Regions from separate parts of the Pseudomonas sp. VMV1 genome, predicted to be linked through region 3. Evidence: riboswitches for the same ligand, from Rfam matches in the RefSeq annotation. Region 3 holds a riboswitch; each other region holds the start of a gene.
What was found. A riboswitch is a leader RNA that binds a small molecule or an ion and turns the genes downstream of it on or off. The one in region 3 is predicted to bind cobalamin.
Positions count from the first base shown of each region.

Region 1 (7,644 bases), on a different contig from region 3:
TGCGATGGCTGATCTGGGCGATGGTCAGCTGGCGCTTGCGCTCCTGGAAGGCATGGATGACCGCCAGGCCGCGGGCCAAGGAGGTCATGAAATTCGGGTCGCCAGTGAAGGCTTCGATGCGCTTGGCCGGCGAGGCGATGATGGGCGGCGCGGCCAGCGGCGGCAGGCCCGTGGCGTGAACGGTGCGGTTATCGTCCATCGGACCGGTCCTCTGCAGGCTTTTGATCGATTATCGAGCGAGGGGGCGATTATCGCAATCGCATTTCTTCTCGCCCCCGCAGACGAAAGCACTCGTCCAGAGGCATGCTGAGGCTTCACGCCAGCCGCCTGGATGCCTGCCGATGAAAACCCTGGAAGATCATCTCAGCCACTACGCAAGCTACCACCGCGATCCGCGCAACATCGCCAGCCACTTCCCCGGCATCCTGCTGATCGTGCTGGCGGTGGCCATCCTGCTGTCCCGCCCCGTATTCACGCTCGCTGGCTGGCCACTGTCCCCTGCACTACCGGTCGCTGGCGCGGTGGCGATCTTCTATCTGCGCCTGGATCGGCCGCTGGGGCTGCTGATGAGCGGCCTGCTCGGTCTTGCCATTTGGCTGGGTGCCGCGCTGGCAGCCCAGGCCACGGGCGTCTGGCTGACCTGGGGGCTGGGTCTGTTCCTGGTCGGCTGGGCCATCCAGTTCGTCGGCCATCATTACGAGGGACGCAAGCCGGCCTTTTTCGACGATATCGCCGGACTGGCCATCGGCCCGCTGTTCATCGTCGCGGAGCTGGTGTTCCTGCTGGGCGGGCGCCCGGCACTGCGGCGGGTGATCGAAGAGCGGGCCGGCCCGGTGCGGCGGCGTCAGCCGAGCCGATAGCGGATCGTCGGCCGATCATCGGGGCCGTCCAGCGCCACCTGCGCCCTTACCCCCCAGACCTGCTGGATCAGCTCGGCCGTCAGCACCTCGGCAGGCGCGCCTTCGGCCACCAACTGGCCGTCCTTGAGCACCGCCAGGCGGTCGCTGAACATCGCGGCGAGGTTCAGGTCGTGGATGGCCAGCACGCAGGTGGCCGGCAGGCGACGCACCAGGTCGAGGATCTCCAGCTGGTGCTGGATATCGAGGTGGTTGGTGGGTTCGTCCAGCAGAAGTTCGCTGGGTTCCTGGGCCAGGGCGCGAGCGATCTGGGCGCGCTGGCGTTCGCCACCGGAGAGGCTGTGCCAGCGGCGGGCAGCCTTGTCGACCAGGCCTACCTGGGCCAGGGCCCGCTGGCAGACCTCGGCATCGCGGGCGCTCCAGGCATCGAGCAGGCCCCGATGGGGCGTACGACCCAGGCGCACCACCTCGGCTACCGAGAGATCAGCTTCGGTACCGGCCTGCTGCTCCACCAGGGCTACCCGGCGCGCCAGGTCGCGCCGGCGCAGGTCCTGCAGGGGCGTCTCGTCGAGGCTGACCCTGCCCTCCTCCGGCCGGCGCAGCCCGGCCAGCAGCCGCAGCAGGCTGGACTTGCCCGAGCCGTTGGGGCCGAGCAGCCCGAGCACCCCACCGGGCGGTACCGCCAGCGTGACCCCGCGGAGGATCGGCTGGCCGCCGGCGCTCCAGGCGACGTCGCGCGCGGCGAGACTCATCGGACCTCCCGTGCGCGATAGAGGATGAAGGCGAAGGCCGGCGCGCCGACCAGGGCGGTGACCACGCCGATGGGCAGGGTCTGCTTGGCCACCAGGGTACGGGCGACGATGTCGGCCAGCACCATGAACAGGGCGCCGATCAGGGCGCAGGTGGGCAGCAGGCGCCCATGCCCCGGACCAACCAGGAAGCGTGCCACATGGGGGATCACCAGGCCGACGAAGCCCACCGCGCCCACCAGGCTGACCAGGCAGGCGGTGATCAGGCCGGTGACCGCCAGCAGCAGCAGGCGCAGCGGCCCCACAGCGACCCCGAGGCTGGCGGCGGCGTCCTCGCCAAAGGCGAAGGCATCCAGCGCTCGGGCACAGGCCAGGCACACCAGCAGACCGGCGAGTACCACCCCGGCGGCCAGCCAGACGTCTGGCCAGCGCACCCCGGCCAGGCTGCCGAGCAGCCAGAACATCACGCTGCGCGCCTGCTCGGCATTGGCTGCGGTGGCGACGATATAGGCGGTCAGGGCATTGAACAGCTGGGAAGCGGCCACTCCGGCGAGGATGATGCGGGTGCTGCCACCGCCGCCCAGAAACGGCAACACCACGGCGAAGGCCAGCACCGCGCCGAGAAAGGCGCCGAGCGAGACCCCGAGCACCCCGCCGCCGACGCCCAGCAGCATTACCAGCACCGCGCCGGTGGAGGCCCCTGCCGACAGCCCCAGCACATAGGGTTCGGCCAGGGCGTTGCGCAGCAGCGCCTGGAGAATGGCGCCGGAGACCGCCAGGCCCGCGCCACAGCAGGCCGCCACCAGGGCACGACTGAGGCGGTACTCCCAGACGATGCCCTGGACGATACGCTCCACCGGATAGGGCCCCAGGCCGAGGCCGTTGGCGATGGCCTGCAGGCTGGTCAGAGGCGCGATGGGCATCTCGCCGAAGGAAGCGGCCAGCACCACGCTCGCCGCCAGCGCCAGCACGGCGGCCAGGCCCAGCAGCCAGCGCCAGGGCCGGGCCCCTTCGGCTGCCAGGGGCAGGCTCATGGTTGCGGCTTGGCCAGGTCGGCGGCCAGAGTCTCGACGCTGTCCACCACCCGCAGCGAGGGATTGAGGGTCGGGGCGTCCACCACCAGCAGGTGGTTCTCGCGCACCGCGCGCAATTCGCGGGTCAGGGGGTCGCTGCGCAGGAAGGCCAGCTTCTTGTCGACGTCATCGGCGGGATAGAGACGGCGGTCCATGCGCGCCACGACGATATAGTCAGGGTCCAGACTGGCGATACGTTCCCAGCTCACCGCTGGCCATTCCTCGGCGCTGTCGACCACGTTGCGCAGGCCCAGGGACCGGGCGATCCAGGCCGGTGCGCCCAGGTTGCCAGCGACCCAGGGATCGCCTTCCAGGCGCGGACTGGAAAACCAGAACAGCACCGAACGCCCCTGGACCCCGGCCGCCTTGGCCTGCTCGCCAGCGGCGGCGATGCGGTGATCCAGCTCGGCAACCAACTGCTTGCCAGCCGGCTGCACATCGAGAATGGCCGCCAGTTCCCGGGCCTCGCGGGTCACCAGGTTCATGTCGAAGGGCGCGCTGCGGCTGCCGTCGCTGTTGGAATCAGCAGTCACCGCCTTGCCCTCGCAATCGCTGGGCGCCACATAGGCGGCGATGCCCAGCTTGGCGAAGCGGGGGAAGTCCGCCACCTCGCCGCCGGGTCCGACGTGATAGGTGTACTGCGCCGCCACCAGGTCCGGCCGGGTACCGACCACGGCTTCGAAGCTGGGAGCGTTGTCGGCCAGGCGCGGAATGCCCTTGCCCTCCTCCTGCAGGTCTTTCGGCAGGCCGCCGAACCAGACCCCGGTACCCACCAGGCGCGAGCCCACGCCCAGGCGCAAGAGCAACTCGGTACTGGCCTGGCCCAGACTGACCAGGCGCTGGGGCGCGCGCTCGAAGACCAGGTCACGGCCGCAGTTGTGGATGGTCAGCGGATAGGTCGTGGCGGCCTGGGCGCTAAGGGCGGAAACGGACAACAGGCCGGCGGCGAGCAGCGGTGAAAGACGGCGAAGCATGGACTCTCCTTGGGATGACGCGTCCCTTGTGGATGATGGATGTTCCCTGGCGAGGTCTGGCTCGCTTCTTTCGAAGCTCACAGTGGCGCGACCGCGCCGGACTCTCACCGGCTTCCCGCCAGGGAATAGGAAGGGTCGCCGAGGGTGGGCCAGCGGCGACCAGGATTCAAGCATTAAATGTTACTTTATAACAATTCCGGATCGTACCAGCGCGGCGTATAGACCCATTCGCCGCCATCGGCCCGCGGAAAGCGCCGGGTATGGCTGGAGCCGAGGATCACCAGGGTGCGTGAATCCACCATGTCACTGCGCAGGGCGCCGAGGCTGGTGTATTCGAGCCCCCCGCCGGGCCGGCCGACATCACGGCCGAGGATCACCGGGGTGGTCGCCGTACGGCAGCTGCGCAGCACGTCCAGCGCGCGCTCCAACTGGTGCGGGCGAGCCTTGGAGATGGGGTTGTAGAAGGCCATGGCCAGGTCCGCTGCCGCGGCCTGGCGCAGGCGCTGCTCGATCACCGCCCAGGGCTTGAGGTTGTCGGACAGGGAGATCAGGCAGAAGTCGTGGCCCAGGGGCGCCCCGGCCAGGGCGGCGCTGGCCATGGCCGCGGTGATGCCCGGCAGGATCTCCAGCTCCACCGCCGCCCAGCGCGGGTCATCGGCGCCTTCCAGCACCTCCAGTACCGCGGCGGCCATGGCGAATACACCCGGATCGCCGGACGACACCATGACTACCTGGCGCCCGCTGGCAGCCAGCTCGAAGGCATGGCGGGCACGCTGCAATTCTTCACGGTTGTCGCTGGCATGGGCCAACTGATCCGGACGCAAGGGGCCGGCCATCTGCACGTAGGTCGCGTAGCCGAGTACGTCCTGGGCCTGGTCCAGGGCGCGGCGCACCACCGGTGCCATGAGCTCGGCCGCGCCGGGGCCGAGGCCCACCACGCTGAGGCGGCCACGCCGCTGGCCAAGGTCCTCGGCTTCCAGCGGCCGGTCATGCAGGTGCAGGGCGATGCCCCGCTCCTGGGCACGTTCCACCGTCGTCAGGGCGAAGTCCGGCGTGTTGGCGTCGACGAATCTCAACGGCACATCCAGCGCCTGGCTCAGCTCGACCAGGCCGGGCGCGGCCATGTCTTCCGCCCGCGCCAGCAGCACCGCCACGGCACCTGGCGCATAGCCGGTGCTGGCAAGCAGTTCGGTGACGGCGACAGCGGTGGCATCGGCACGTACCGCCACCAGCACGGCGCGGGGATGGATGAGCAGGGTGTGGTCGTCGGCACTGGCCAGCGGCGAGACCAGGATGCGCTGGTGCGCAGCGGGGTCACGGGCCAGGGGTACCTCGTCCAGCCAGGGCGCCTCGCCCTCGATGCGTACCGGGGCGCCGGCCAGCAGATCGGCCACCCGGTGCTTGGCCACGTCGACGTCGGCCAGGGCATAGCCGGCCGGTGGATCGAGCAGGCAGGTGCCGAATCTCAGTTCACCACTGGTGGTGATGGCCGGGGCCACGTCCAGCAAGGTACCCAGCTGGCGGGCCAGGCGATTGGCACCGGCCAGGCCGCCCAACAGCGGCACCACGGCGCTGCCGTCCTCGGCCACCGCCAGTACCGGCGGCTCGGCGGTCTTGTCGTCCAGCAGCGGCGCCAGGCTGCGGATGACGATGCCGGCGGCGCAGAGCACCAGCAGCGGCCGCTGCTGGCGATAGAGGTCGCGCAGATGGTCGCCGAAAGCGGTGTAGGTCACGTCGCCCTCGACCCGCCCGGCCAGGCCGTGCACCAGGCTGCCCGGCAGGCCAGCCTGCAGGCGGCGAGCAGTGGCCAGGGCGCCAGGGCCGAGGATGACGATGGCCGGGCTCAACCCTTCCATTTCACCCCCGGTACCACCACCAGCGAGAAATACGGCGAGGCCATGGGCTCGACCTCGTCCAGCGCGACGATGCGCTGGTTGTCCATGGTGGCGCGTTCGATGTAGCGGGCGCGCTCGTCCAGGCCCAGGTCGCGCAACACCTGGCGCACCTTCTCGAAGTTGCGCCCGAGCTTCATCACCACGGCGGCGTCGGCGCTCGCGAGACGTGCCTTGAGCTCCTCGGCGGAGAGCACCCCGGAGAGCACCGTGAGGGTCTGGTTGCGATAGACCAGCGGCAGGCCGAGCATGGCCACGCCGCCGAGCATGGAGCAGACCCCCGGCACCACCTGGGCCTCGTAGCGCTCGGCCAGGCGGTCGTGCAGGTACATGTAGGAGCCGTAGAAGAAGGGATCGCCTTCACAGATCACCGCCACGTCACGGCCGGCGTCCAGATGGTCGGCCACCTGGGCGGCGGCGGTGTCGTAGAAGTCGGCGATCACCGTCTCGTAGGACAGCGGCGGCGCCAGCTTCTCGGTGGTCACCGGATAGACCAGCGGCAGGCGTTGCTGGCCGTCCAGCAGATAGCCCTCGATGACGCCATAGGCATTGCCGCCCTGGCCCGCGTTGGCCTTGGCCTTGGCGACGAAATAGGCCACCACCGGCGCGCCCTGCAGGAGGCGCAGGGCCTTCAGGGTGATGAGTTCCGGATCGCCGGGGCCGACGCCCAGGCCGAGCAGGCGGCCGGCCATCACTCCACCTCCGTGGCCAGGGCATTGACCGCTGCCGCGGCCATGGCACTCCCGCCACGTCGGCCGCGCACGATGACGTAGGGCACGCCGCGACTGTCGGCGGCCAGGGCGTCCTTAGACTCCATGGCGCCGACGAAGCCCACCGGCATGCCGAGGATCAGCGCCGGCCTGGGCGCCCCGGCGTCGAGCATCTCCAGCAGATAGAACAGCGCCGTGGGGGCGTTGCCGATCACCACCACGCTGCCGGCCAGGTGCGGCCGCCAGCGCTCCAGGGCCACCGCCGAGCGGGTGTTGCCCTGGGCCACGGCCAGTTCGCGGATGCCCTCGTCGTGCAGGGTGCAGATCACCTGATTGGCGGCCGGCAGCCGGGTGCGGGTGACGCCCTCGGCGACCATGCGCGCATCGCAGAGGATGGGCGCGCCGGCCGCCAGGGCCGCGCGACCGGCCGCGCCGGCGCCCGGGGAAAAGGCCAGGTCCTGGACCACGTCGACCATGCCGCAGGCGTGGATCACCCGCACGGCGAGCTTTTCCAGGTCGGCGGGGATGGCCGAGAGATCGGCCTCGGCGCGGATGGTGGCGAAGGATTGGCGATAGATCGCCTGGCCGTCGCGTTCGTATTCAAGCATCACTAGGACTCCGGGCCAGCCAGGCGGCGGCCTCGTCGAGGGATAGTTGGGTGGCGCGCCGCCGGCCCGGACCGGGCTGGGTGGCGTCGCGCACGAAGAGGTCATAACGGCCGGGGGCCACGGCCAGCAGGGTATGGGGGGCCTGTCCGGCCAGGGCGCAACTGCGCGGGCAGCCGGAGAGGTGGACCTCCACGCCTGCCGGCAGCCGCTCAGCCAGGCGCAGGGCGTCGCCCTTGGTATCGGCCTGGCCCTTGGCGCAGCCCTGGCTGCCGGTACAAGCGATCAGCCGGGCCAGGGGTGCGGCAGGGTCGGTGGTCAGGTCCAGGGTGGTCAAGGCCGTGAGCAGCGCCTGGGCCTTGTCGGTCGGCACATCGGGCAGCAACAGGCCCTGCCAGGGGGTCAGGTGCAGTTCGCCATTGCCGTGGTGCTCGGCGAGTTCGGCGACCGCTGCCAGGGTCATGGTCGGCAGCCGCCCCAAGGCGGGCTGGGCACCGACCCAGCAGAGGCCCGCCTGGCGCTGCGGATGACTGCCCAGGCGCCGCGCCGTTGCCGCTGGCGAACGAGGGGTAGCCGGGGCTGGCAGCAGGTCCAGTCCAGCCAGCAGCTCCGCAACCGGAAGCTGCGCCAGCAGCTGGCGCATGCGGCTCTGCTCAGCGCTGGCGAGGTCGAGAAAACGGTGCAGCAGGGCTGCCACCGTCGCCCTCTCGCGCCCCGTGGGGATCAGGCCCAGCGGCGCATCCAGCGGGGTACCGGCCAGACCGAGGAGATAGCCTTCGGCGTG
Region 1 is NZ_JBXGSE010000008.1:32,967-40,610, forward strand. It holds gene ACUCV0_RS20350 (IclR family transcriptional regulator domain-containing protein) at 1-199, opposite strand, end outside; gene ACUCV0_RS20355 (Mpo1 family 2-hydroxy fatty acid dioxygenase) at 342-860, shown strand; gene ACUCV0_RS20360 (ABC transporter ATP-binding protein) at 845-1,609, opposite strand; gene ACUCV0_RS20365 (FecCD family ABC transporter permease) at 1,606-2,640, opposite strand; gene ACUCV0_RS20370 (ABC transporter substrate-binding protein) at 2,637-3,653, opposite strand; cobalamin riboswitch at 3,685-3,832, opposite strand; gene cobJ (precorrin-3B C(17)-methyltransferase) at 3,839-5,509, opposite strand; gene ACUCV0_RS20380 (precorrin-2 C(20)-methyltransferase) at 5,497-6,237, opposite strand; gene ACUCV0_RS20385 (precorrin-8X methylmutase) at 6,237-6,863, opposite strand; gene cobG (precorrin-3B synthase) at 6,856-7,644, opposite strand, start outside.
Region 1: it holds a riboswitch for cobalamin, as region 3 does, so the genes downstream of both, ACUCV0_RS20370 (ABC transporter substrate-binding protein) here and ACUCV0_RS17555 (CbtB domain-containing protein) in region 3, are expected to answer to the same signal.

Region 2 (7,644 bases), on a different contig from region 3:
CCTCCGACACCCTGGCCCATGGCGTGCTGACCGAGGCCCTGGCGCAGGGGCTGGCGGTGCCCGGCGACGTGGCGGTGATCGGTTTCGGCGACATGGCCTTCGCGGCCCATACCCTGCCTGCCTTGACCACGATACGGGTGGATGCCACGGCCTTGGGGCACACGGCAGCGGAATTGTTGTTGGCCCGTCTGGCGGGTAGTGATGGAGAGCCACAGCGCGACCTGGGTGTCGAGTGGATCGAGCGCGGTAGCGCCTAAGGACAGATGGCGGTTGTCAGACGACTTCCTGAGCGCTAGGGTGATTGAAATGGTAGCGGTACCATTTTTGCTCAGCAGGGGAGGAGCCGGATGAAGATCGTGATGATTGGTGAAGCCGCCACGCACCAGGAGGCGCTTGCCAGGGACCTGGCCGGCCCGGCCACCTTTATTACCTTGCCGCGGGAAGCCCATGAATCAGCCGCCTGGGACGAGCGAATCGAGGGCGCCGATGTCCTGGTCGCCATGCGTCTGCAGCGTTCAACGCGGGCGCCCAGGGTACGGCTGCTGCAGGTACCTGGCGCTGGCCTCGATGGCATCGATTTCGGAGTGCTGGCAGCGGACTGTCGCGTCTGCAACGTCTTCGAGCACGAGATTCCCATGGCCGAATACGCCCTGGCCTGCCTGCTGGATCATGAGGTGCGCCTGGGTGAGGCCCAGGCGGCCTTCGCCAGCGAGCGCTGGACCCATGCCTATCTGGGGCGCCAGCCGCGCGGTGAGCTGCAAGGCAGGACCCTGGCGATCCTGGGTTTTGGCAGGATCGGTCAGGCAGTGGCGCAGCGGGCGCGGGCCTTCGGCATGCGCATCCTGGCCATCACCCGTAGTGCCCGCGACGGCCGGGTGCCCGCCGGGGCCGATGCTGCCCTTGCGCCCGAGGCGCTGAACGAGGCCCTTGGCCTGGCTGATTACGTAGTGCTGGCCTGTCCGCTGGACGAGACCACCCGGGGCTGTTTCGGCGCTGCCCAGTTCGCCGCCATGCGGCCGGAGGCCGTGCTGCTGAACCTGGCACGGGCGGCGGTGGTGGAAGAAGACGCCCTCTATCATGCGCTCGCCGACCGGCGCATCGCCAAGGCCTACCTGGACGTCTGGTACCGCTACCCCAGTGGCGAAGGCGATCTCGTGGCACCCGCACGGCATCGCTTCGAAGAACTGCCCAATGCCGTCTGCACGCCGCATGTCTCGGGTTGGACCCACGGGCTGTTCGCGCGCCGCTATGCCTTCATCGCCGCCAACATCGAACGCCTGCGTCGGGGCGAAACGCTGCTCAATCAGGTCCACGGACCTCGCTAGAGGAGGCGCCATGCGCATCACTCGCATCGAAACCACCAGGCTCACGCAACTGCCCAATCTGCTCTGGGTGGAGATTCACACCGACAGCGGCCTGGTCGGTCTCGGTGAGACCTTTCGCGGCGCCGAAGCGGTGGAGGCGCAGATCCACTCGCTTTGCGCGCCGCTGCTGTTGGGTCGCGATCCCCTGCAGATCGAAGCCCACAGCCGGGCACTGCTGCGTGGCTATCTGGGCTTCAACGGCAGCGGCGTGGAAACCCGAGCGGCTTCGGCGCTGGACATCGCCCTCTGGGACCTGTTCGGCCAGGCTATGGGCGTGCCGATCCATCAGCTGCTGGGTGGCCAGGTCCACGAGCGGATGCGCGCCTACAACACCTGCGCCAGTCCCAACTTCAATACCGGTGGTGAGCAGCGCCGGCTGATCGCCAAGGGCGAGGCCCGCGTGGCCGGTCGCTACGACGATCAGGTGGCGGCGGTGGAAAACCCGGGCGAACTGGCCCAGAGCCTGATGGACGAAGGGTTTGCCGCCATGAAGATCTGGCCCTTCGACGCCTTCGCCCTGGCCAGTGGCGGCCAGTATCTGTCCAGCACCGACTTGCGCCAGGGTCTGGAGCCCTTTGCGCGTATCAGGGAGGCGGTCGGCGATGGCATCGAGGTGATGTGCGAATTCCATTCCTTGTGGAATCCAACCTGCGCCCTGCAGATCGCCCGAGCACTCAAGGACTACAACATCTTCTGGGCGGAAGATCCGATCAAGATGGATCACGTTCAGGGGTTGGCGGATTTCCGGCGACTGGCGGGCATTCCGGTCTGCGGCAGCGAGACCCTGGCGATGCGCGGTGCCTTCCGCGATCTGCTGGCGGCCGATGCGCTGGACTATGTGATGGTGGACCTGTCCTGGTGCGGTGGGCTGAGCGAGGCACGCAAGATCGCCACCTTGGCCGAGGCCTATCAGAAGCCCATCGCCCCGCACGATTGCACCGGACCGGTGGTGCTGATGGCCTCGCTGCATCTGGGGTTGGCCTCAGCCAATGCCATCTTTCAGGAAGTGGTGCGAGCCTATCTGGCGGGCTTCTATCGTGAGCTGGTCACCGAGCTACCGGTACTGGAGCAGGGCTGGCTGCTACCGCCAACCGCACCGGGCCTGGGCACCGCCCTGCATCCGGCGCTGCGTCAGCGGCCGGACCGGATCGGGCGGGTATCAACGCGGTAAGGGGCTCAGGCGGCCATGGCTGCGCAGGCAGCGGCGCAGGCTTCACAGGCCTGGGCGCAAGCCTGGCAGTGGTCGGCCTTGTGCTTGCCGCATTCGGCGGCGCAGGCGCGGCAGGTCGCCACGCAGAGGGCACAGGCTTCGGCCAGGCGATCGCTGCCGCGCTGCATGAAGGTGGCGGCCAGCCGGCAGGCGTCGGCGCAGTCACGATCCAGGCGGACGCAATCGCGCATCATGTCCAGATTGGCTTCACCCAGACAGGCGCTGGCGCAGGTTTCGCACGCGGCCGCGCAGTCGAGGCAGGCCTTGATGCAGGCAGCGAGGGAGGATTCGGTCATGGCTATCTCCTGGCGGTGGGGTGCTAAGGGTGGACCCGGCCGCCGGGCGCCGAGTTCGGCCCGCGCGATCGATTGACGCTCTCTCGGGTAGTCCGTACCCTGCGCCCTTGCACGTGGTGCCCCGTTTGAGTCGGGGTGAAACAGGGAAGCCGGTCGAGCCGGCGCTGCCCCCGCAACGGTAGTTGAGTAGCAGCTGCGCGAGACCCACTGGCCCCGGCCGGGAAGGGGCGCAGCGGGTGCCCGAGGGTATCGACTCACCAGCCCGGAGACCGGCCACGCTTGCGTTCATCTCGGCGATGCGGAGGGCGTCGTGCGGCGTCGCCACCTGCCTTGCGCGGGCGGCGTCTCTGCCCGTTTCTCCGTCGCGCCCGCACCCGGAGAACCGCCATGACCGACACCCCTGATTCGAACAGCCCCGAGCGCGACGAGCGCCATCGCGCGCGCATGGTGCGCAAGAAGGCGGTGATCGACGCCCGGATCGCCGACGCCCAGGACGAACGCGGCCTGCTGCTGGTGCACACCGGCATCGGCAAGGGCAAGAGCAGCTCCGCCTTCGGCATGGCGGCACGCGCCCTCGGCCACGGCATGCAGGTCGGCGTGGTGCAATTCATCAAGGGCCGCCGCGACACCGGCGAGCAACTCTTCTTCAGGCGCTTCCCCGACGAGGTGCGTTACCACGTCATGGGCGAGGGCTTCACCTGGGACACCCAGGATCGTGCCCGCGACCTGCAGTCGGCGGCCGCGGCCTGGGCGGTGGCAGTGGAGCTCTTGCGCGATCCGGCCATCGGCCTGGTGCTGCTGGACGAACTCAACATCGCCTTCAAGCATGGCTATCTGGAGGTCGACCAGGTGCTGGCCGATCTCGCCGGGCGTCCGGCGCACCAGCATGTGGTGGTGACTGGCCGCGGCGCGCCGCCCGCCCTGATCGAAGCCGCCGACACCGTGACCGACATGAGTCTGGTCAAGCATGCCTTCCAGGCCGGCGTCCGCGCCCAGCAGGGCATCGAATGGTAGGCGAACCGCGGCACTGCCCGGCGCTGCTGATCGCCGCCCCGGCCTCCGGTCAGGGCAAGACCAGCGTCACCGCCGCCCTGGCCCGGTTGCATGCACGCCGGGGGCGGCGGGTGCGGGTGTTCAAGTGCGGCCCGGATTTTCTCGATCCGATGATCCTCGCCCGTGCCAGTGGCGCCCCGGTCTACCAGCTCGATCTGTGGATGATCGGCGAGGCCGAGAGTCGGCGCCTGTTGTGGGAAGCGGCGGCGGAGGCGGACCTCATCCTCATCGAAGGCGTCATGGGGCTGTTCGACGGGCAGCCGTCGGCGGCGGACCTGGCCGAGCGCTTCGGCGTACCGGTACTGGGGGTGATCGACGCCGCGGGCCTGGCGCAGACCTTTGGTGCCCTGGCCTATGGCCTGGCCCACTATCGGCCGGGCCTGCCGTTCGCCGGTGTGCTGGCCAATCGCAGTGGCAGCCCGCGGCAGACGCAGCTGATCCGCGGCAGCCTGCCGGCGGGCATGACCTTCTTTGGCAGCCTGCCAAGAGACGCCGGCATCGAGCTGCCCAGTCGCCACCTGGGGCTGATCCAGGCCGACGAGGTCACCGACCTGGATCGCCGTTTGGACATGGCGGCCGATGCCCTGGCCGCCAGCTCCGACATCGAATTGCCGCCGCCAGTGGCCTTCGCCGCGCCGGAGCCGACGCCGGTCGAACCGCTGCTGGCCGGGGTGCGCATTGGCGTGGCCCGCGATGCGGCCCTGGCGTTTCTCTACCAGGCCAACCTGGACTTGCTGCGCGCCCTGGGCGCCGAGCTGCAATTCTTTTCCGTGCTCGCCGACTCGACGCTGCCGGAGGTGGACAGCCTCTATCTACCGGGCGGCTATCCCGAGCTGCACCTGCAGGCGCTGTCCAACAACCTTGGCATGCGCGCCGCCATTCGCGCCCACCACGCCGCCGGCAAGCCGATCCTTGCCGAGTGCGGTGGCATGCTCTATCTGCTCCAGGAGCTGACCGACAAGGCCGGTGAGTCCGCCGCCATGCTCGGTCTCTTGCCGGGCAGCGCACGGATGCAGGCCCGGCTGACCGCCCTGGCTCTGCAATCGGTGGAGTTCGCGCAGGGCACCTTGCGCGGCCACACCTATCATCATTCCGCGCTGGAGTCGCCCGAGGCGCCCTGGGCGCGGGGTCTGTGCCCCAATGGCAAGGCGGTGGCCGAGGCGGTCTATCGAGACGGTCGCCTCACCGCCAGCTATATTCACTTCTACATGCCGTCGGCACCCGCCGCGGCCGCCGCGATGTTCAAGCCGTGACCACGACACCCTATACCCCTGCCGAACAAGCCGCCGTCTACCGAGCCATCGCCGAGCGCCGCGACATGCGCCATTTCTGCGGTGGCGAGGTGCCCCCCGAACAACTGGCCCGCCTGCTGGGCGCCGCCCACCAGGCCCCCAGCGTCGGGCTGATGCAGCCCTGGCGCTTTCTGCGCATCAGCGATCTGGTCTTGCGCCAGCGCCTGCACGAGCTGGTGGAGGAAGAGCGCTGCGCCACCGCCGAAGCCCTCGGCGAGCGCAGCGATGACTTCATGAAGCTCAAGGTGCAGGGCATTCTCGACTGCGCCGAGGTGCTGGTCGCTGCCCTGATGGACGGGCGCGAAGCCCATATCTTCGGCCGCCGTACCCTGCCGGAGATGGACCTGGCCTCGCTCTCCTGCGCCATCCAGAATCTCTGGCTGGCCGCGCGTTGCGAAGGCCTGGGCATGGGTTGGGTCTCGCTGTTCGACCCGGAAGCGGTGCGCACCCTGCTGGAGATGCCCGAGGGGTCCCAGCCAGCGGCCATCCTCTGCCTGGGGCCGGTGGAAGCCTTCTATCCGCGACCCATGCTGGAGGAGGAGGGCTGGCGTCAGGGTCGCCCGCTGGAAGAACTGGTCTTCGAGAATCGTTGGGGCCAGAAGCCATGATGCTGGCCTTCGCGGTCGTCGGCGGCATGCTGCTCGACCTGCTGCTCGGCGAACCCCGGCGGGCCCATCCCCTGGTGCTGTTCGGCCGCTACGCCGACAGCCTCGAAGCGCGCTTCAACCCCGGTGGCCGTGGCTGGCGCAGTCATGGGGTGATGGCCTGGAGCCTGGCCGTGCTGCCCTGGGTGCTGCTCACCGCCTTGCTCTGCCAGATCGGCTGGCTGGCCTGGATCATCCAGCCTCTGGCACTGTATCTGGCGGTGGGACTGCGCAGCCTGGGCGAGCACGCCGAGCCGGTGGCACGTGCCCTGCAACGCAACAACCTGCCTGAGGCGCGGCGCCGGGTCGGCTACCTCGTCAGTCGGGAGACAGACGAGCTGGACGAAACCGCTGTGGCCCGCGCTGCCACCGAATCCGTGCTGGAGAATGGCAGCGACGCCGTCTTCGCCGCGTTGTTCTGGTTCGCCCTGCTCGGCGCGCCGGGCGTGGTGCTCTATCGCCTAGCCAATACCCTGGACGCCATGTGGGGCTACCGTACCCCGCGTCTGGAGCGCTTCGGCTGGGCCGCGGCGCGCCTGGACGATGTCCTCAACTATATTCCCGCGCGTCTGGTCGCCCTGACCTATGCCGGTCTTGGCCGCTTCTGGAGCGCCATCGAAAGCTGGCGCTCCCAGGCGCCGCTGTGGGACAGCCCCAACGCCGGCCCGGTGATGGCCGCCGGCGCCGGTGCCCTGGGGGTGAGCCTGGGCGGCGCCGCCCGCTACCACGGCGAATGGCACGAGCGTCCGTTGTTGGGTCGCGGTCCGGCCCCTACCTTCCTGGCCATCACCCGTGCCCTCCAGTTGGTACGACGCGGTGCCTGGCTGTGGACCTTGCTGATCGCCCTGGGAGGACTGCTGCTTGCTTGAGCACGGCGGTCGACTGCGGCGCGCGGCGCGCACCTATGATATCCCCCTGGCCGACTGGCTGGACCTGTCTACCGGACTGGCTCCTTGGCGCTGGCCATTGCCCGAGATTCCCGCCAGTGCCTGGGCGCGCCTGCCTGAGCCCGATGACGGCCTGGTGGACGCCGCCTGCAGCTACTATCGTGCGTCCGCGCTGTTGCCGGTGGCTGGTTCCCAGGCTGCCATCCAGGCGCTGCCCGTCCTGTGCGCGCCTTCGCGAGTCGGGGTGCTGGCGCCCTGTTATGCCGAGCATGCCCTGGCCTGGCGTCGCGCTGGCCACGAGGTGCTGGCGTGGAGCGAGGAGCAGATCGCGACCGGGCTCGACCAAGTGGACGTACTGGTGGTGGTCAATCCCAACAACCCTACCGGGCAGCGCCTCTCACCTGCGCGGCTGCTGGACTGGCATGCCCGCCTCGAAAGGCGGGGCGGCTGGCTGGTGGTGGACGAAGCCTTCATGGACCCGACGCCGGGTGCGAGTCTCGCGCCCTTCAGCGATCTGCCCGGGCTGATCGTGCTGCGCTCCTTTGGCAAGTTCTTCGGGCTGGCCGGCATGCGCCTGGGCTTCGTGCTTGCCGCGCCGGACCTGCTTTCGCTGCTCGATGAGCATCTCGGTCCCTGGACGGTCAACGGGCCCAGTCGTCATCTTGCGCGGCAGCTGCTGGTCGACCAGACGGCTCATGAGCGCCAGCGTGAGGCGCTTCGGCAAGCCGGCGAGCGCCTGGCGGCGGTGCTCGCCGGGCACGCCCTCGACCCTAGCGGTGGCTGCGCCCTGTTTCAGCTGCTGCAGCGCCCGGATGCCACGGCCCTGCACGAGCACCTGGCGCGCCAGGCCATCTTTACCCGCTTGTTCCCCGACCTTGGCGCCCTGAGATTCGGCCTG
Region 2 is NZ_JBXGSE010000001.1:506,332-513,975, forward strand. It holds gene ACUCV0_RS02280 (LacI family DNA-binding transcriptional regulator) at 1-257, shown strand, start outside; gene ACUCV0_RS02285 (2-hydroxyacid dehydrogenase) at 348-1,325, shown strand; gene ACUCV0_RS02290 (mandelate racemase/muconate lactonizing enzyme family protein) at 1,336-2,535, shown strand; gene ACUCV0_RS02295 (four-helix bundle copper-binding protein) at 2,541-2,870, opposite strand; cobalamin riboswitch at 2,968-3,162, shown strand; gene cobO (cob(I)yrinic acid a,c-diamide adenosyltransferase) at 3,258-3,884, shown strand; gene ACUCV0_RS02305 (cobyrinic acid a,c-diamide synthase CobB) at 3,878-5,176, shown strand; gene bluB (5,6-dimethylbenzimidazole synthase) at 5,173-5,823, shown strand; gene cbiB (adenosylcobinamide-phosphate synthase CbiB) at 5,820-6,728, shown strand; gene cobD (threonine-phosphate decarboxylase CobD) at 6,721-7,644, shown strand, end outside.
Region 2: it holds a riboswitch for cobalamin, as region 3 does, so the genes downstream of both, cobO (cob(I)yrinic acid a,c-diamide adenosyltransferase) here and ACUCV0_RS17555 (CbtB domain-containing protein) in region 3, are expected to answer to the same signal.

Region 3 (7,644 bases):
AGCGGCTTGGGCAAGGCCAGGCCGCTGGTCTCGATGAGGATGTGGTCGATGTCGCCACGACGCGCCACCAGCTCCTTCATGACCGGGAAGAATTCTTCCTGCACGGTGCAGCAGAGGCAGCCGTTGGCCAGTTCGAAGACCCGACCCTGGGCTTCTTCTTCGGTGCAGCCGATGCTGCACTGACGGAGGATCTCCCCGTCGATGCCCAGTTCGCCGAATTCATTGACGATCACCGCGATGCGGCGGCCTTCGGCATGGTCGAGCATGTGGCGCAACAGGGTGGTCTTGCCGGAGCCGAGGAAGCCGGTGACGATGGTGACGGGAGTCTTGGCCAGGGTTTTCATGGGCTGCCCTTAGGTGAAATGCGAGAAAAGGCGGGCAGGCATGCCGGACGCTCGCACGCTGACGAGGTCCTGGTGGCAGCCCGGATCACCCCGCCCGGTTGCGTATGGAAAACTAGCGAGGCAGGTCTCCTGGCTCACGGCGCCCGACTCCGGCCTTCCCGCGTGAGCAGTGGCCTTAGAGCTTGTTCATGATTTCGCGAGCTAGAGTCAAACAAGGCGAAGATGCTTAAGGAAGCGGATCGGACTCGCGCTCGAGTTTACGATTGGTAAATGAGCATTCCAAAAGCATCTTCAACGCAGTTTGGCCGACGCGCAGCACATTATGCACAGGCTCTGTGGAGAGGCTGAAGATGCCGCTTACAGTTGCGGGGGCAGCCGCGGTGTCGCACCGCGTTCCCTTTCAAGCTCTTGCGGACAAGAGCACCTCGAAGCCCGACAGGCTACGAGTGCCCCGCCGGGGTGTCAATCGAACAGGCTTGACCGTCGGACGACCCGCGTGGTCTGCTCGCCCCTGCTTCAGGTGTCGCGACTCCGCCATGGGTCGCGGTGAAACGGGAAGCCGGTCCAAGTCCGGCACTGCCCCCGCAACGGTAGACGAGCGCAGGATCACGATGCCACCCGGCCGGCAAGCTTGGGGAAGGCGATCCTGGTAGTCGTACGGGAATGCGATCTTGAGCGAGCCCGCGCACGGCAAGACGAAACCTTCGTAGCAAGCGTCATTTACCAGGTGTAGATGAGCCTTGCGGAGAAGGATTCGACAACGCCGGGCCGAGCGCAGCCAGCCCGCCCCCACAAGACCCTCGTGAGTCCGGAGACCGGCCTGTCGCCTTCAAGCAACCCGCGGTGGGCGGTCGTGCTGGACGGCGGCTGCCTAGCGGCCCGCTGCCTAGGCGCGTCCCTGCCGCTTCGACTCCGAGGCCTCGTCATGACCGCTGCCCGCTCCACCACCGCCCTGCCCCAGACCAGTACTCGCACCCAACGCCTGACGGCCACCCTGCTCGCCTGCCTGTTTGGCCTGGGCCTGGTGTTCCTGGCCGGCTTTTCCCATGTCGAGGCCCTGCACAACGGCGCCCACGACACCCGCCACAGCGAAGGCTTCCCCTGCCACTAAGAGGAGATCGGCATGTTTCAGCGTATCGCCTTCAGTGCCGGCGTGGCCGGCCTGCTCGCCGCCCTTCTGCTGAGCGTCCTGCAGAGCCTCTGGCTGACCCCGCTCATCCTTCAGGCGGAAACCTATGAGGTACAGGTCGAGGCACCGGTCATGACGGAGCAGCATGAGCACGACGCAGAAGCCTGGTCGCCGGAAGACGGCTGGCCACGCACCCTGGCCACCTTTGGCGGCAACCTGGTGGTGGCTGTGGGCTTCGGCCTGGTCCTGGCGGGCCTGTTCAATCTGCGCACGCCGCACCGAACCTACCAGGGCCTGCTGTGGGGACTGGCTGGCTATGCCACCTTCTGCCTCGCGCCCAGCCTCGGCCTGCCACCGGAACTGCCAGGGACCGCCGCAGCCGACCTGACCCTAAGGCAAACCTGGTGGATCGGCACCGCTGGGGCCACCGCGTCCGCCCTCGCCCTGCTGGTCTTCGCCCGCCATCCCGGCTACAAGATCATCGCTCTGGGTCTGCTGGTATTGCCGCATGTGCTAGGTGCGCCCCAGCCCATCGAGCATTCCAGCCTGGCACCGCACGAGCTGCAGCGGCACTTCCAGATCGCCGTGCTGGCGAGCAATCTGCCATTCTGGTTGTTGCTGGGACTGGCCTGCAGTTGGCTGTTTCGCCGTCAGGGCGCGTCACACCCATGAAACGGGTCCTGGGCGTGGGCTGCCGGCGGGGCTGCTCGCTGGACGAACTCGCCGAACTGGCGCAGTCGGTGTTGCAGGAAGCCGAGTGCGAAATCACCGCCCTGACGGCCCTGGCCACGGTGGAAAGCCGACTGGAAGAGGAGGCCTTATGCGCCCTCGCCGAGCGCTGGCACCTGCCACTGCTCGGTTTCGCGGCGGCCCAGCTGGCTCAGCAGGTCGGCGTCCTTTCACCCAGCGCTGTCGCGCTGGAACACACCGGTAGCTCGAGCATTGCCGAGGCCGCGGCATTGAGGGCGGCTGGCGAAGGCGCCCGATTGCGCGTGAGCAAGCGCAAGAGCGCGGCCGCGACGGCGGCCCTGGCCTATTCCTGAGGCGCCGCTTCGGCGTCGGCGCCACTGATCCGGGCGCGGACATGGATGGGGCTGAAGGCTTCGTTCTGGACCAGCTCCACCAGGGATTCCTTGACCAGTTCGAGGATGGCCATGAAGGTCACCACCACACCGAGACGGCCTTCTTCCTGGGTGAACAGGGCGACAAAGGGCACGAAGGCGCCGTCCTTGAGTCGCTCCAGCACCTGGCTCATCCGCTCGCGGGTAGACAGCACCTCACGGGTCACCTGGTGGCTCTCGAAGAGATCCGCCCGGCGCAGCACCTCGCCCATGGCCAGCAGCAGCTCGCCCAGTTCGACCTCGGGCAACAGTTTGCGCGCGCGCGCCTCGGGCGCCGGCAAAGTGGGTAGCACGAAGTTACGCCCCTCGCGCGGCAGGTCATCGAGATCCTCGGCGGCCTTCTTGAAGCGTTCGTACTCCTGCAGCCGGCGAATCAGTTCGGCGCGCGGATCCTCTTCCTCGGCTTCCAAGCCTTCGGCACGGGGCAACAGCATGCGCGACTTGATCTCCGCCAGCATGGCCGCCATCAGCAGGTACTCGGCGGCCAGTTCCAGCTGCACCGCCTTCATCAACTCGACATAGCTCATGTACTGCCGGGTGATCTCGGCGACGGGGATGTCAAGGATGTCGATGTTCTGCTTGCGGATCAGATACAGCAGCAGGTCCAGCGGACCCTCGAAGGCTTCGAGAAAGACCTCCAGCGCATCCGGCGGGATATAGAGGTCCTGGGGCAGCTCGGTGAAGGCCTCGCCATACACCAGCGCCAGGCGCAGCTGCTCGGGCTCGAGCAGCTGGGGATCCAGGGCCTCGCTCATGCTTCGATCATGAAGGGCGTGGGATCACCGGCACCGACACGGATCACCTCGGGCTCGTCGTCGGCCAGGCTGATGACGGTGGACGGCTGCAAGCCACCGGGTCCGCCCTCGATCACCAGGTCGACGAAGTGGTCGAGGCGCTCGCGGATTTCCCAGGCATCGCCGAGGGCGTCCTCATCCCCGGGAAGAATCAGGCTCACGCTCATCAGCGGCTCGCCCAGCGCTTCCAGCAGCGCCAGGGTGATGGGATGCTGGGGCACCCGAACACCAATGGTGCGCCGCTTGGGATGCAGCAGCATCCGCGGCACCTCGCGGGTAGCGTTGAGGATGAAGGTATAGGGCCCGGGCGTATAGGCCTTGAGCAGGCGGAAAGCGCTGGTATCCACCTTGGCATAGATGCCGAGCTCCGAGAGATCGCAGCACACCAGGGTGAAGTTGTGCTTGTCGTCGAGCTGGCGGATGCGGCGAATCCGCTCCACGGCGCTCTTCTCGCCGATTCGGCAGCCCAGCGCATAGGACGAATCGGTGGGATAGGCGATGACACCACCGGACTGGATGATTTCCACGGCCTGACGAATCAGCCGCGGCTGGGGATTCTGCGGATGAATCTCGATGAACTGGCTCATTGGGGTTCCCGATTCTGAGGGTACAGCGGTTGACTGAAGCGCGCCCAGAGGGGCGGCAGATCTTCGGGCAAGGGACGGTACATGCCCAGGTCCGACCAATCGGCTGGCGCATGGAAATCGCTGCCCGCACTCACCATCAGACCAAATTCCCGCGCCAGAATTGCCAGGGTGCCGACCTGCTCGGCCGGCTGTATGCCGTTGACCACCTCGATGGCATGGCCGCCACCGGTGACGAATTCGCCGATCAGCTTGCGCAGCTTGGTGCGCGTGAAGCCATACGCCAGGGGGTGCGCCAGGCTGATCCAGGCCTTGGCGCCCTTCAGGGTGGCCAGGGTATCGGCCAGGGTCGGCCAGTGCTGCTTGACGTCGCCGAGCTTGCCGCCGCCCAGCCACTTGCGAAAGGCGTCGCCCCGGTCTTGGACAAGACCGGCCTGTACCAGGTATTCGGCGAAGTGGGGTCGTGCCGGCGCGTTGCGACTATCACCCAGCGCCAACTGCACCGCCCGGGCGCCTTCCAGAGTGCCGGGCATGCCCTTGGCCGCCAGCCGCCGGTCGATTTCCCGGGCACGCTCCCAGCGTCCTTCGTGCAAGGCTTCCAGGGCGGCGTTCAGCGCCGGCGCTTCGGGATCGAAGTTGTAGCCCAGCACATGCAAGGTCGCCCCGCCCCAGGTACAGGACATCTCGATCCCGGAGAGCAGGCGAAGACCCAGGCCATCCGCCGCTTCCAGCGCTTCGGCGTAACCGTCCAGGGTGTCATGATCGGTGATGGCCAGCAGCTGTACCCCGCGCTCATGAGCCCGTCTGACGACCTCGGCAGGCGCGAAGGCGCCGTCCGACGCAGTGGTATGACAGTGCAGGTCGATACGCATGGGCTTTCTCCTTCGGCTTCATCGGGTATTATGCCGCGATGCACTGCTATCGGCTGCGTTAATGAAACAATTCATCGACTTCATTCCCCTCCTGCTGTTCTTCCTGGTCTACAAGCTCGATCCGCGTCCGGTGGAATTCGCCGGGCACGCCTTCACCCTGGGCGGCATCTTCAGTGCCACCGCGGTGTTGATCATTGCCTCTCTGGTGGTCTACGGCGTGATCTACGCGACCCAGCGCCGGCTGGAGAAGAGCCAGTGGCTGACCCTGATCGCCTGCCTGGTATTTGGCGGCATGACGCTGGCGTTCCACAGCGAGACCTTTCTCAAGTGGAAGGCGCCGGTGGTGAACTGGCTGTTCGCCCTCGCCTTCCTCGGCAGTCAGTTCATTGGCGACAAACCGCTGATCCAGCGCATGCTGGGCCACGCGGTGCGCTTGCCCGCGCCGATCTGGACGCGCCTGAACATCGCCTGGATCATCTTTTTCATCGTCTGCGGCTGCGCGAATCTCTATGTGGCCTTCACCTACGAAAGCTTCTGGGTCGACTTCAAGGTCTTCGGCAGCCTGGCGATGACCCTGGTATTCATGCTCGGTCAGGGCCTCTATCTGGCGCGCCATCTGCAACCGATGGATGAACCGCGAGATTGATCCCATGAGTCAGATTCTGCTGATCGACGACGATCAGGAGCTGTGCGAGCTGCTCGGCGCCTGGCTGAAACAGGAAGGCTTCGAGGTCACCGCCTGCCACGCCGGCAGCGACGCGCGCATCCAGTTGCGCGACGCGACGCCGGACGTCGTGGTGCTGGACGTAATGCTGCCCGACGGCAGCGGCCTGGAATTGCTCAAGCAGCTGCGCAGCGATCATCCGCAGCTGCCGGTACTGATGCTGTCGGGGCGTGGCGAACCACTGGACCGGATCCTCGGCCTGGAGCTGGGCGCCGACGACTACCTGGCCAAACCCTGCGATCCGCGCGAACTCACCGCACGCCTGAGGGCCATCCTCAGGCGCAGCCATCCGGCCCAGCCGGCAGCACGCCTACAACTGGGCGACCTGTCGCTGAGCCTGGCACGGGGCGTGGCCAACATCGGCGAAACCGAGATCACCCTCACCCTCACCGAGAGTCGCATCCTCGAAGCCCTGCTACGCCAGCCCGGAGAACCCCTGGAGAAGCAGGCCCTGGCCCAGGTGGCACTCGGTCGCAAGCTGACACTCTATGATCGCAGCCTGGACATGCACGTCAGCAATCTGCGGCGCAAGCTCGGTAGCCACGCCGATGGCCGTCCACGCATCCTGGCGCTGCGCGGTCGCGGCTACTACTACAGCGTCTAGCACCGCCACGTCGCCTTTACCCCCTCTTTACGCCCGCTGACCGCCACTGACTCCCCTCGCTCCTAGACTGGGCCCATCCGGTATTGCACCGGTCATCCCAAGGAGATTTCCCCGATGCGCAAGCTCATGCCCGCCGTGCTGTTCGCCGCCCTGCTGCCGACCCTGACCCTGGCCGCCACCCAGGACGGCCCTGAGATCACCCCGCCGCCCCACGGCAAGCTGATGGATGGCGGCCCCCGTGGCGACGGCCCCCTGCGCGGCCTCAAGCTCACCGCCGAGCAACGCGAGCAGGTCGGTAAGCTGATGGGCGAAGAGCGTCAGCAGCAGCGCGAGATCGTCAAAAGCTATCTCGACAAGCTGCCCGAGGATCAGCGCAAGGCCCTGCATGATCAGCTGGATGGCAACCGCGACAAGACTCGTCAGTCCATTCGCGCCCTCCTCAAGCCCGATCAGCAGAAGCGCTTCGACGAAATGGAAAAGAAGCGGGAGGATCGCGCCAAGGAGTGGGCCGAGTTCCAGCAGTGGAAGCAGGACCACAAGTCCTCGTAATCCCCACCCGCTGCGCCGATGGTCCTCGGCGCAGCGCCCAACCAAGAGCCTGCCCCCAATCTCGCGCGCTAGAGTCAGACAAGGCCTAGGCGGCCCCGCGAAAACACCTGAAAAAGCGGATCGGACCTGCGCTCACGGTTACCACTGGCAAGTGAACACTCCGACCGGGCTGACGACCCAGGCCTTTCCGACGCAGTCTGGCCGACCCGCAACAGGATAAAAGCAGGCTTCAAGGCGACCGCATGGTTTTTCGCTCTCTCTTCTGGCGCATCTTCGCCACCTTCTGGCTGGCCATCCTGTCCGCGGTGGGCCTGACCATGCTGCTCGGCCACCTGGCCGATCAGGACTCCTGGATCCTCGCGCAGCATCCCGGCTTGCGCGACCTGCCCGAACAGTGGGTGCAACGCTATGAAAACGAAGGCCCCGCCGCCGCCCAAGGATTGCTCGAACAGCGCAAAGGCCGCTACGGCATCGATGTGCTGGTGCTGGGCGAGAACGGCTCGCCCCTGGTGCGCGGCACCCTGCCACCGCGCATCTTCGACCAGGATCTTGACCAGCCGCAGCGTCAGCAGCGTCCCGGCCCCGGCGCCCGCGATCCAAACCGTCCGTTGCCCTGGCGACGGCTGACCGACGAATACACCAGTTCCAGTGGCCAGAACTACCTGTTCATCTATCACCTGCCCACGCCCGAGCTAGGCGCCTGGCGCCGTCAGAGTCTGTTCTGGCCGGTCGGCATGCTGGCCATCGCCACCGTGGTGTTGACCCTCTTCAGCCTGCTGCTGACCCTGAGCCTGACCCGGCCGCTCAATCACCTGCGGCGCGCGGTGCACGATCTCGGCCAGACCGCCTATCAGCAGGACACCCTGGCGCGTCTTGCGCGCCGCAAGGACGAACTGGGCGTGCTGGCCGGAGACTTCAATCGC
Region 3 is NZ_JBXGSE010000005.1:292,602-300,245, forward strand. It holds gene cobW (cobalamin biosynthesis protein CobW) at 1-344, opposite strand, end outside; cobalamin riboswitch at 447-787, opposite strand; cobalamin riboswitch at 846-1,182, shown strand; gene ACUCV0_RS17555 (CbtB domain-containing protein) at 1,270-1,455, shown strand; gene ACUCV0_RS17560 (CbtA family protein) at 1,468-2,145, shown strand; gene ACUCV0_RS17565 (cobalamin biosynthesis protein) at 2,142-2,516, shown strand; gene ACUCV0_RS17570 (segregation and condensation protein A) at 2,507-3,349, opposite strand; gene ACUCV0_RS17575 (L-threonylcarbamoyladenylate synthase) at 3,346-3,975, opposite strand; gene ACUCV0_RS17580 (PHP domain-containing protein) at 3,972-4,844, opposite strand; gene ACUCV0_RS17585 (septation protein A) at 4,906-5,490, shown strand; gene ACUCV0_RS17590 (response regulator transcription factor) at 5,495-6,172, shown strand; gene ACUCV0_RS17595 (Spy/CpxP family protein refolding chaperone) at 6,287-6,721, shown strand; gene ACUCV0_RS17600 (sensor histidine kinase) at 6,964-7,644, shown strand, end outside.